One region of the Pseudomonas sp. GW821-FHT07F01 genome, then DNA from elsewhere that is predicted to be linked to it. Evidence: predicted binding sites of a transcription regulator. Region 1 holds the regulator's gene; the other holds the start of a gene.
What was found. The regulator sigma-54, encoded in region 1, starts transcription at its own class of promoters, with help from an activator protein. The targets are predictions, from matches to a motif close to ANTGGCATNNANNTTGCTNT.
Positions count from the first base shown of each region.

Region 2: the regulator sigma-54 is predicted to act here: its motif matches at 3,786-3,805, upstream of AC07R1_RS07025 (saccharopine dehydrogenase family protein).

Region 1 is NZ_JBWKQO010000007.1:234,429-240,094, forward strand. It holds gene ptsN (PTS IIA-like nitrogen regulatory protein PtsN) at 1-209, opposite strand, end outside; gene hpf (ribosome hibernation-promoting factor, HPF/YfiA family) at 222-527, opposite strand; gene AC07R1_RS26140 (RNA polymerase factor sigma-54) at 653-2,146, opposite strand; gene lptB (LPS export ABC transporter ATP-binding protein) at 2,329-3,054, opposite strand; gene lptA (lipopolysaccharide transport periplasmic protein LptA) at 3,054-3,599, opposite strand; gene lptC (LPS export ABC transporter periplasmic protein LptC) at 3,586-4,158, opposite strand; gene AC07R1_RS26160 (KdsC family phosphatase) at 4,168-4,692, opposite strand; gene AC07R1_RS26165 (KpsF/GutQ family sugar-phosphate isomerase) at 4,692-5,666, opposite strand.
Region 2 is NZ_JBWKQO010000002.1:158,314-163,979, reverse strand. It holds gene AC07R1_RS07050 (hypothetical protein) at 1-75, shown strand, start outside; gene AC07R1_RS07045 (alpha/beta fold hydrolase) at 311-1,141, opposite strand; gene AC07R1_RS07040 (MerR family transcriptional regulator) at 1,377-1,856, shown strand; gene AC07R1_RS07035 (acetoacetate decarboxylase (ADC)) at 1,872-2,798, opposite strand; gene AC07R1_RS07030 (type 1 glutamine amidotransferase domain-containing protein) at 2,873-3,718, opposite strand; gene AC07R1_RS07025 (saccharopine dehydrogenase family protein) at 3,913-4,992, shown strand; gene AC07R1_RS07020 (NADH:flavin oxidoreductase/NADH oxidase family protein) at 5,082-5,666, shown strand, end outside.

The DNA.
Region 1 (5,666 bases):
CGGCAGTGGGGAATGGCGATGCCGTTGCCAAAACCGGTGGAACCGAGTTTTTCACGGGCAATCAGGCTCTCGAAGACATCCTGCATCTCCAGATCAGGCACTTCACGGCTGATCAGGTTGGCAATTTGTTCGAGGGCGCGTTTTTTACTGCCGCCCGGCACGTTCACCAGGGAACGGCCGGGGGTCAGGATGCTTTCAAGTCGGATCATGGGAGGGGAGTGTTAGCGACCCGTGCCTTGGAGAAGGTGGAGTTGCTTTTCCTTATGCTTTTTCAGTTGGCGGTCAAGCTTGTCCGTGAGCAGGTCGATTGCGGCATACATATCGTCATGTTCTGCGTTGGCAACGACCTCCCCACCGTGGATGTGCAGGGTGGCTTCGATTTTCTGCTTCAGCTTCTCGACAGCCATGGTGACCTGCACATTGGTAATCTTGTCGAAGTGCCTCTCCAGCCGGTCGAGTTTTTCGCCGATGTAGACGCGCAGGGGTTCAGTCACTTCGAGTTGGTGTCCACTGATGTTGACTTGCATACAGCTTCTCCTTCGTTGCCAGTGCATAACGCGGCAGGCTGGGTTGCCTGCCACCTAGACTACGTTTGAAAACGGCACCGGGCCCTTTTCAAACACACTCTGAAACGCTGTGGCCAGCCCTGCGGCTACATCAACCGCTTACGTTCGCTGGAAGGCGCGATCCCAAGGGATTCGCGGTACTTGGCGACGGTACGACGGGCTACCTGAATGCCTTGTGCCTCCAGTAAACCAGCGATCTTGCTGTCACTCAACGGCTTTTTCTGATTTTCCGCGGCCACCAATTTTTTGATGATCGCGCGGATCGCCGTGGACGAGCATTCACCGCCTTCCGAAGTGCTGACGTGGCTGGAGAAAAAGTATTTCAGCTCATATATGCCCCGTGGGGTATGCATGAATTTTTGCGTGGTCACCCGGGAAATCGTCGATTCGTGCATGCCCACCGCCTCGGCGATATCGTGCAGAACCAGCGGCTTCATCGCTTCATCGCCATATTCGAGAAAGCCGCGCTGGTGCTCGACGATCTGGGTGGCGACCTTCATCAGGGTTTCATTGCGGCTTTGCAGGCTCTTGATGAACCAGCGGGCTTCCTGCAACTGGTTGCGCATGAAGGTGTTGTCGGCGCTGGTGTCGGCGCGGCGTACAAAACCGGCGTACTGGGCGTTGACCCGCAGGCGCGGCACGGATTCCTGGTTCAGTTCCACCAGCCAGCGTTCGTTGTCCTTGCGCACTATGACGTCCGGGACCACGTATTCGGCTTCGCTGGATTCGATCTGCGATCCGGGGCGGGGGTTGAGGCTCTGCACCAGCTCGATGACCTGGCGCAGCTCATCTTCCTTGAGCTTCATGCGCCGCATCAGCTGGCTGTAGTCGCGGCTGCCCAGGAGGTCGATGTAGTCACTGACCAGGCGCTGGGCCTCGCCCAGCCAGGGCGTTTTCGCCGGCAGCTGGCGCAGTTGCAGCAACAGGCACTCGCCCAGGTTGCGGGCGCCGATGCCCGCAGGTTCGAATTGCTGGATGCGGTGCAGGACGGCTTCTATCTCGTCCAGTTCGATGTCCAGTTCCGGATCGAAGGCTTCGAGGATCTCCTCGAGGGTTTCGTCCAGGTAGCCCTGATTGTTGATGCAGTCGATCAGGGTCACGGCGATCAGGCGGTCGGTGTCCGACATCGGCGCCAGGTTCAGTTGCCAGAGCAGGTGGCTCTGCAGGCTCTCGCCCGCGGAAGTGCGGGTGGTGAAGTCCCACTCGTCGTCATCGCTGCTGGGCAGGCTGCTGGCGCTGGTCTGGTAGACGTCTTCCCAGGCGGTGTCGACCGGCAGTTCGTTGGGGATGCGCTCGTTCCACTCACCGTCCTCGAGGTTGTCCACCGTGGGGGCGGTTTCCTGGTAGGAGGGCTCCTGGATCTCGGTATTGGGTTTGGACTCGGTGTTGTCGGCCAGGGGGTCGCTGTTGTCGAAGTCGTCGCCTTCTTCCTGGCGTTCGAGCATCGGGTTGGACTCCAGGGCTTCCTGGATTTCCTGTTGCAGGTCCAGGGTCGACAATTGGAGCAGGCGGATGGCCTGTTGCAGCTGCGGTGTCATCGTCAGCTGCTGGCCCATTCTAAGGACTAGCGATGGTTTCATGGCAGGGGCTTAACACCTTATTTGCCGGCGCACATGCGCCATCCACTACAGGGCGCCGGAGCGCCAAACATAAGCAAATTATATGCCTGAAACTGAAGTGTTTGCCTAGAGCGCTGTAACAATAAAGTTTGTAGGGTTTTATTGTTCCCGGCGCCCTGGCGTCCAGCCCAACACATCAGCCCTTACAGGCGGAACTCATGGCCCAGATAGACTTCCTTGACCAGTTCGTTGGCCAGGATGGTCTCGGAGTCGCCTTCGGCGATCAGTTGCCCGTCGTTGACGATGTAGGCGGTCTCACAGATGTCCAGGGTTTCCCGGACGTTGTGGTCGGTAATCAGCACCCCGATGCCCTTGGCCTTGAGGTGGTGGATGATCTGCTTGATATCGCCCACCGAGATCGGGTCGACACCGGCGAAGGGTTCGTCCAGCAGGATGAACTTGGGCGCGGTGGCCAGGGCCCGGGCGATCTCCACGCGGCGCCGCTCACCACCGGACAGGCTCATGCCGAGGTTGTCGCGGATGTGGTTGATGTGGAATTCCTGCAGCAGGCTTTCCAGTTCCTGGCGACGGCCGGCCTTGTCGAGCTCCTTGCGGGTCTCGAGGATGGCCATGATGTTGTCGGCCACCGACAGCTTGCGAAAGATCGAGGCTTCCTGGGGCAGGTAGCCGATACCGGCGCGTGCTCGGCCGTGCATCGGTTGGTGGCTGACATCCAGGTCGTCGATCAGGACGCGGCCCTGATCGGCCTGGACCAGGCCGACGATCATGTAGAAGCAGGTGGTCTTGCCGGCGCCGTTGGGGCCGAGCAGGCCGACGATCTGACCGCTGTCGATGGACAGGCTGACATCACGCACGACCTGGCGGCTCTTGTAGCTCTTGGCCAGGTGCTGAGCTTTCAGAGTTGCCATTACTGGGCCTTTTGCTCGTCGGTTTTCTTTTTCGGCTGGATGACCATGTCGATCCGCGGACGCGGCGCGGTAACCGAGCTGCCATTGGCGCGACCGGCGTTGGCAACCTGCTTGACGGTGTCGTAGACGATCTTCTCGCCTTCGGTGGTATTACCGTCGTTGATGACCTTGGCCTTGTCGATCAGCACGATGCGGTTCTGCTGGGCATGGTACTGGATGGTCACGGCGTAGGCCTGGACCGGTTTCGGGTCGGTCTGCTTCTGCAGTTGCTCGAAGTAGGCGAGGTTGCCCACCGAGGTCACCACGTCGATTTCACCGGTCTTGGACCGGGTGATGGTCACGGTGTTACCGGTGATCTTCATCGAGCCCTGGGTGATGATGACATCGCCCTTGTAGGTGGCCACGCCGTTCTTGTCGTCCAGCTGGGCGTCGTCGGCCTGGATGCGGATCGGCTGTTGGCTATCGTTCGGCAGAGCCCAGGCGCTCACGCTTCCCAGTGCTGCGCCCAGACTGAGCAAAATAGGGAGGGTTTTAACGAGCCTCATACTGTCCTCTTACGTTCGATAGCAGGTTCATCCTGCCGTCTTTCAAATACGCTTTCATTCCCTTGGCCGTAGTCACGCCGCCGGCGCCGTCGATTCTAACGGCTTGCTCGGTCTGCGCATATTGCTTCTGCGGGAATACTGTCATGCGGGTTGTGGTGATCAGCAGGTTGCGGTTGTGCTCGTCGGTGCGGGAAACCCGTACCGAATCGATCAGCTCGACCTCGGTGCCGTCCGGGTTGACCTCGCCGCGTTCGCTCTGGACATGCCAGGGGAACGTGGTGCCACGGTACATCTGCAGGTCCGGCTTGGTCAGCAGGGTCACTTCGCTGGCCTTGACGTGCTCGACCTTGTCCGAGGTCATTTCGTACTGCAGTTTGCCGTCGGGCAGGTACTGCACGCTGCGGGCGTTGATCACGTAGTAGTCAATGGCGCTTTCGTCGACCTGGGCCACCGGCTTGTCGAGGAAGCGTTCCGGGCTGATGTTCCAGTAACCGACCGCTGCGAACAGCAGGGCGATGGTCCCGAAGATCAGGATGTTGCGAATCTTTTTGCTCAGCATGGGAAGGCTCTATAAGTAAGCGGCATTGGCTGCTTCAAGGCGGTCCTGGGCACGCAGGATCAGTTCGCAGAACTCGCGGGCGGCACCTTCGCCGCCGCGGGCCACCGTGACGCCGTGGGCGTGTTCGCGGACAAACGCTGCGGCATTGGCCACCGCCATGCCCAGCCCCACGCGGCGGATCACCGGCAGGTCGGGCAAATCGTCGCCCAGATAGGCGACCTGTTCATAGCTTAGGCCCAGTTGGCCAAGAAGCTCGTCCAATACCACCAGCTTGTCTTCGCGGCCCTGGTACAGGTGGGGAATCCCCAGGTTCTTGGCTCGGCGCTCTACCACCGGGGTCTTGCGCCCGCTGATGATCGCCGTCTGCACGCCGGCCGCCATGAGCATCTTGATGCCCTGGCCGTCCAGGGTGTTGAAGGTCTTGAACTCGCTGCCGTCTTCGAGGAAGTACAGGCGCCCGTCAGTCAGCACGCCGTCGACATCGAATACCGCCAGCTTGATGTTTTTACCGCGTTGCAGCAGGTCGGCACTCATCACATCACTCCCGCGCGCAGCAGGTCGTGCATGTTCAAGGCGCCGATCGGCCGGTCTTCCTTGTCCACCACCACCAGGGCGCTGATCTTGTGGTCTTCCATGATTTTCAGGGCTTCGGCGGCCAGCATGTCGGCACGTGCGGTCTTGCCATGAGGGGTCATCACCGAATCGATGGTGGCATGGTGTATATCGATGGCCCGATCCAGGGTGCGACGCAGGTCGCCGTCGGTGAAGATCCCGGCCAGGCGGCCGTCGGCCTCCAGGATCACGGTCATGCCCAGGCCCTTGCGGGTCATTTCCATGAGCGCGTCCTTGAGCAGGGTGCCGCGTTGCACCTGGGGCAGATCGCTGCCTTCGTGCATGACGTTCTCCACCTTGAGCAGCAGGCGACGGCCCAGGGCACCACCCGGGTGGGAGAAGGCAAAGTCCTCGGCAGTGAAACCGCGGGCTTCCAGCAGCGCCACGGCCAGGGCGTCGCCCATGACCAGGGCGGCGGTGGTCGAGGAGGTCGGTGCCAGGTTCAGCGGGCAGGCTTCGTGCTCGACGTGGACGTTGAGGTTGACGTCAGCCGCCTTGGCCAGCGGCGACTCGGGGTTGCCGGTGAGGCTGATCAACTGGATGCCCAGACGCTTGATCAGGGGCAGCAGGGTGACGATTTCGTTGGTGGAGCCGGAGTTGGAGAGGGCCAGGATCACGTCATCGCGGGTAATCATGCCCATGTCGCCATGGCTGGCTTCGGCAGGATGGACGAAGAAAGCCGTGGTCCCGGTGCTGGCCAGGGTAGCGGCAATCTTGTTGCCGACGTGCCCGGACTTGCCCATGCCGACCACCACTACGCGGCCTTTGCTGGCCAGAATCATCTCGCAAGCGCGTACGAAATCTGCGTCGATATGGGGCAGCAAGCCTTCTACTGCCTGTAGTTCGAGGCGGATGGTGCGTTGTGCTGATTGAATCAGGTCGCTGGATTGGCTCAT
Region 2 (5,666 bases), on a different contig from region 1:
GAGGAGATCAGCACGGCATTGGCCTCGCAAGAAGATTGGGTGTTGGCCCTGTTGTTAAAGTGCTTGGGCACCTGAGTCTTTTTCCAGAGCGTGGACACCGCAGGCGTTCCGGTTTGCCGGTTCGCGTGCGCCGAGTTTATGCAGTAACCCCTTCTGGCTGTGGATTCAACCGGTCGATGCAACAGATTGGCTAAATCGTTCGGCGGGTGTTTCGTAGTCTAGTGTTTTCCGAGGGCGGCGACTCGGTCTTTGCCCCGGCGATTTACTGTTTTTAAGCCAGCAAGGGCGGGTCTTTACCCGCCCCAGTGGTTTAGTTACGCACGAACGCCAGTAGATCAGCGTTAATCGTATCGGCATTAGTTGTCGGCATTCCGTGGGGGAAGCCGGGGTAGATTTTCAGGGTGCTGTTTTGCAGAAGTCCGGCGGACAGAACTCCGGCATTTTCATAGGGCACGATCTGGTCATCGTCCCCGTGCATCACCAGTACGGGGATCTTGATACCCTTCAAATCCTCGGTGAAGTCGGTCTGAGAAAACGCCACGATCCCGTCATAGTGTGCCTTGGCACAGCCCATCATGCCTTGTCGCCACCAGTTCCACACGATGCCCTCGGACGGTTTCGCACCTGGGCGGTTGTAGCCGTAAAAAGGTCCTGCCGGAACGTCGTAATAGAACTGTGCGCGGTTGGCTTTCAGTTGGCTCTGCAGGTCGTCGAAAACCGATTTCGGTAAACCGCCAGGATTGTTCGCAGCCTGAACCATCAGCGGCGGCACGGCGCTGATGATGGCGGCCTTCGACACCCGGTCTTCACCGTGGCGCGCGATGTAATGGATGACCTCACCCCCGCCTGTGGAGTGTCCGACATGGACGGCGCCTTGTACGCCGAGGTGATCGACCACGGCGGCAACGTCGTCGGCATAGTGATCCATGTCGTGGCCGTCCCAGACCTGGCTGGAGCGCCCATGCCCCCGTCGGTCGTGGGCAACGACCCGATAGCCGTGGTCCAGGAAAAAGAGCATCTGCGCGTCCCAATCGTCTGCGCTGAGCGGCCATCCATGATGGAAAAAGATGACCTGAGCATCACGTGGCCCCCAGTCCTTGTAAAAGATTTCAACACCGTCCCGCGTAGTGACGTATCCCATGTTCGTATCTCCCGAGTGAAGGTATGGCCTCGACCGATTCGAGATTCGGCCCTGGCCCTGATGAACGAAGTGCAGCCCATTCCATAGGTGTTGCAGAGGCTGTGTTTGTCGATTGATCTGCGTCTACCCATGAGCCCATGACGGTGGAGCAATGCATTGAACCTGGGCAGCTTGGCCGCTTTATGACTTTAGGTTTAAAGTCAACTTCAAGGTCAACGGTTTTTAGGGGTGAGGTATGAGAATTGGTGAATTGGCGAAAATCAGCGGGTTGGCGCCTTCTCGCATCCGCTTCTATGAGGCCAGTGGCCTGATCAAATCGGTCGAGCGCAAGGCAAATGGATATCGCGATTACGCACCGGATACCGAATGGGTTCTCGAGATCATTACCGGCGCCCAGGCAGCGGGCTTTTCGTTGGATGAAATCCGCCAGTTGATGCCGATGAATGCCAGTGGCTGGCAACACGATCAGTTGCTGGGTGGCCTCAAGCAAAAGGTCGAGGAAATTGAAGTCCTGCAGCAGCGGCTGGCCCAGAACAAGGAGCAACTGCTGCTGGTCATCAAGGGCATCGAGGGCAAACCCGAGGGCATGGCGTGTGCGGACAATGCGCAAATGCTGATCAATCGTTTGCGCGAAGAAGGCGTGGCGCCTGCTTCGGGCAAGCGTGCGGCAGGGGCCGCCAGGAAGAGAACCACCCGCCAGACGTACGGGGCCTGACGGGCGTCCCGGCTCTCAGCGCTCGCCAACCAGCGTAGCGAGCGGTTTTGGCGCATAGAGTGCGCTCTGGAACTGCGGTACGTATTCGTACTTCAGCAGTTTCCCCAGCTTCAGGGAGCGGATGTAGTTCGACAGGCTGCCGTCGCCCAATGTGAGGATGGCCGCATCGGCGTCACGGCTGGAACCGTGGCTGAGCTGGCGGGAAACAGCATACCCGTAGGCCAGTTGGCCCTGGTGATCGAGGTTGGTGAAACTGTTGGTGATGATTTTGACATTGCGGGATAACTTCTCGAGCTTTTTCGCGGTGAAGGAGAGGTCCAGCTTGCCGGTCTGGCTGTCGGTGATGTCATAGACCACCGATTGCGCACTCTCTTTGCGGTCAATGCCGGTCAGCCACTTCGGCAGGTTGTAACCGACGACACCGCGCACCCGTGCCAACTCTGTATTGACCGGCAACTTGAGCACGTAACCCCAGAAGTCTCCCGAGATTGACTGGCCAATCAATGTGAGCGGACCCAGGTTGGCTTTGCCGGGTTTGTTGGTGATGATCGACACGGCCACCTCGTTGTAGGCGTCGTTATCGCAATGCTCGTAGGTATATGAGGTGAACGCGATCAGGCCACGCCCCGGCCAGATCTGCAGCGGTTGCACCGTTGCTGCCAGTTCGGGCGGCATCAGCGCCCGGAGCCGGTCGAGGTCAGCCGTATAGACAGCCGTAACCTGGCTGTTCTGGTAGTAGAAGTTGGGCGAAAACGACTCGAAGCCTATCTCGACCTTGTTCTTTTCCAGGCTCTTGAACCAGCTCAGATCAACGCCTGGTATTTCGGCGGCGATTACCGATAGCGGCGGGTTGGACCGAAAGCGGTCGTACAGGCCGCCTTTGACGACGGGCACCTGATGGCCGGCGATATCGATGGGGGTAGTGTCGGTCGGACTGGGCATTTCAGGCGTCTCCGCCAACGCTGCGTTGGCAAATGGGTTGAACAGCAATGCTGTCGAAAGCTCGGTTGCGAGTTTCAGTCGCTCTTTTTCAAGGGGCCGGGATCGACCCTGGGGGGGCAGCGAGTTACGTCGCTCGTGCAGAGCGCGGCGGTCACGGCTTCAGCTACGGCCCGGGGCGATTGCGGGTTCTGGCCGGTCACCAGCCTTCCATCAGTCAGGGCAAATGAGGTGAACGGCAGCCAGCCCTTGTGGTAACGCGCGCCCTGGCTTACGAGCCGGTCCTCAAGGAAGAAGGGCACCTGGCTTTTCATTCCCGATAGCCACTCTTCGCGATCAGAGAATCCGGTGATGTTTCTGCCTTTGATGATCAACCGGCCCTGGTCATCTTTCAGATCCAGGAGACCCGCTACGCCATGGCACACGGCTGAGACGATGCCACCCTGGTTGTAGATGGTTTCGGCCACGCGCCGCAGATCAGGGTTGTTGGGGAAGTCCCACATGACCCCGTGGCCCCCGGTGAAATAAATGGCGCTGAAGCGGGAAGGGTCCACGTCAGCGATCGGCAACGTGTTCTGCAGCCGAGCGCGAAAGGTTGCGGACTGCAAATGCCGCCGGGCGGCCTTGTCCATGTACAACCACCCCAGGCTCCGCTCGTCCAGAGGCACCGCGCCCCCTTTGGGGCTGGCAAATACTGTGGTGTAGCCGGCAGCTTCCACCACATCGGTGAAATGTGTCAGCTCCGTCAGCCACAACCCGGTGGTGTCGCTGCGTGAGGGATAGCTGGCGTGGTTGGTCATGATCACCAGTATCTGGTGCTCCCTGGAACCTGCCATCGAGGAGTTCGGCTGAGCATTTGCACTTGTCATGAAAGCACCACCTATCAATATCAATACACAGGAAACAAGGGGCTTGATCATCATTCCGGCTTCATCAGGCGAGCAGTTCGGCGCATGCTCACCTTAAACCTGGCTTTAAGGTCAACCCCGCGATGGCAAATAATTTCCGCGGATGCGCTCGTACTTCTGCTTGACCCTCAACCTGACTTTAACGCTAGCGTCTGATGCGTAAGGGGCAAGGCAATAACGCACGTTATCAATCCAGTCTGGAGCAACGCATGAGTCAGCAAGACAACCTGGATACGCAGATGAAGTGGATGATCTATGGCGCCAATGGCTATACCGGCGAGTTGATCGCTCGCGACGCCGTCAAGCGCGGGCTCAGGCCGGTGCTGGCCGGGCGCAATCGCGACAAGATCGAAACCTTGGCCCGGGAGCTGGGCCTTGAAGCCCGGGTGTTCGGGCTGGATGACGATGCGCGCTTGCTTGCGCAGGTCAAGGGGCTTGGATTGGTGCTGCATTGCGCGGGGCCGTTTTCAGCCACCGCGGCACCGATGATCGAAGCCTGCCTGAGGGCCAGTGCGCACTACCTGGACATTACCGGCGAGATCGCCGTATTCGAACATGCCCAATCCCTGAATGAGCGGGCGCGAGCCGCGGGGGTGGTCATTTGCCCCGGCGTCGGCTTCGACGTAGTCCCGACCGATTGTGTCGCCGCCGCACTGAAAGACGCGCTGCCGGATGCCACGCATCTGGCATTGGGCTTCGATTCCCGTTCCAGCTTTTCGCCCGGTACTGCCAAGACCTCCATCGAGGGCATGGCGCAGGGCGGCAAGGTCCGTCGTGACGGTAGGATCGTCTCGGTGCCGCTGGCATATCGGGTACGGCGTATCGACTTCGGCGCCGGTGAGAAACTTTCGATGACTATTCCCTGGGGCGATATCTCGACGGCCTATCACACCACCGGCATACCCAATATCGAAGTGTTCATACCGGGCTCTGCCGGCATGATCCGCGGTGCCAGATTCGCCAACCTCATCCGCCCGTTGCTGGGGTGGTCCTGGGTACAGAGGCTGCTCAAGGAGCGCATCGGCAAGACAGTGGTGGGTCCGGACGAACAAAAGCGTGCCGACCAAGGCACCTATGTGTGGGGCGAGGCCCGTAACGCTCGGGGCGATCGCAAGGTCGCGCGGGTGTATACCACCAACGTCTACAGCCTGACGATTCATGCCGCCTTGAGTGTGGTTAGTCATCTGTTGCAGGTGCGTCCGACGGGCGGTGCCTATACGCCTGCCAAGCTGCTGGGGGCTGATCTGGTGACCAAGCTGCCCGGCTCGGGTGCCTTGAACATCGAGTAAAGATTCTTGGGTGAAGTTGCAAAAAGGCTATTGACCTTCAAGTTCACTTCAATCTTAAGGTGGCTCCATCTCCACTGAGGGCTACCCCCATGAATGTGTTCGATACCCTGATGCTTCCCAACGGTTCGACCATCAAGAACCGTATCGCCAAGGCCGCCATGGAAGAGAATATGGCCGATGCCGACCAGGCACCTTCCGAAGAACTGATGCGCCTGTATCAGGCCTGGGCCGAGGGTGGCGCGGGCCTGATCATCACCGGCAACGTGATGGTCGATGGCCGTGCCATGACCGGGCCCGGCGGTGTGGTGCTGGAAAATGAGCAGCAACTGGACAAGTTCAAGCGCTGGGCGAGGATTGGCCGTTCCGGCGGCGCGCAGTTCTGGTTGCAGATCAACCACCCTGGCCGCCAGATGCAGGCAAACCTCGGGCAGAAAACCTGGGCACCCTCGGCCATACCGCTGGACCTGGGCAAGATGTCCAAACGTTTCGCAACGCCTCACGCGATGACTGCGAGTGTGATCGATGATGTCATCCAGCGTTTCGCCCGTACCGCGCGTCTGGGTGAGCAGGCCGGGTTCACTGGTGTGGAGATCCACGCCGCACACGGCTATCTGCTGAGTCAGTTCCTCTCGCCGCTGACCAATCAAAGAACCGATGAATGGGGCGGTTCCCTG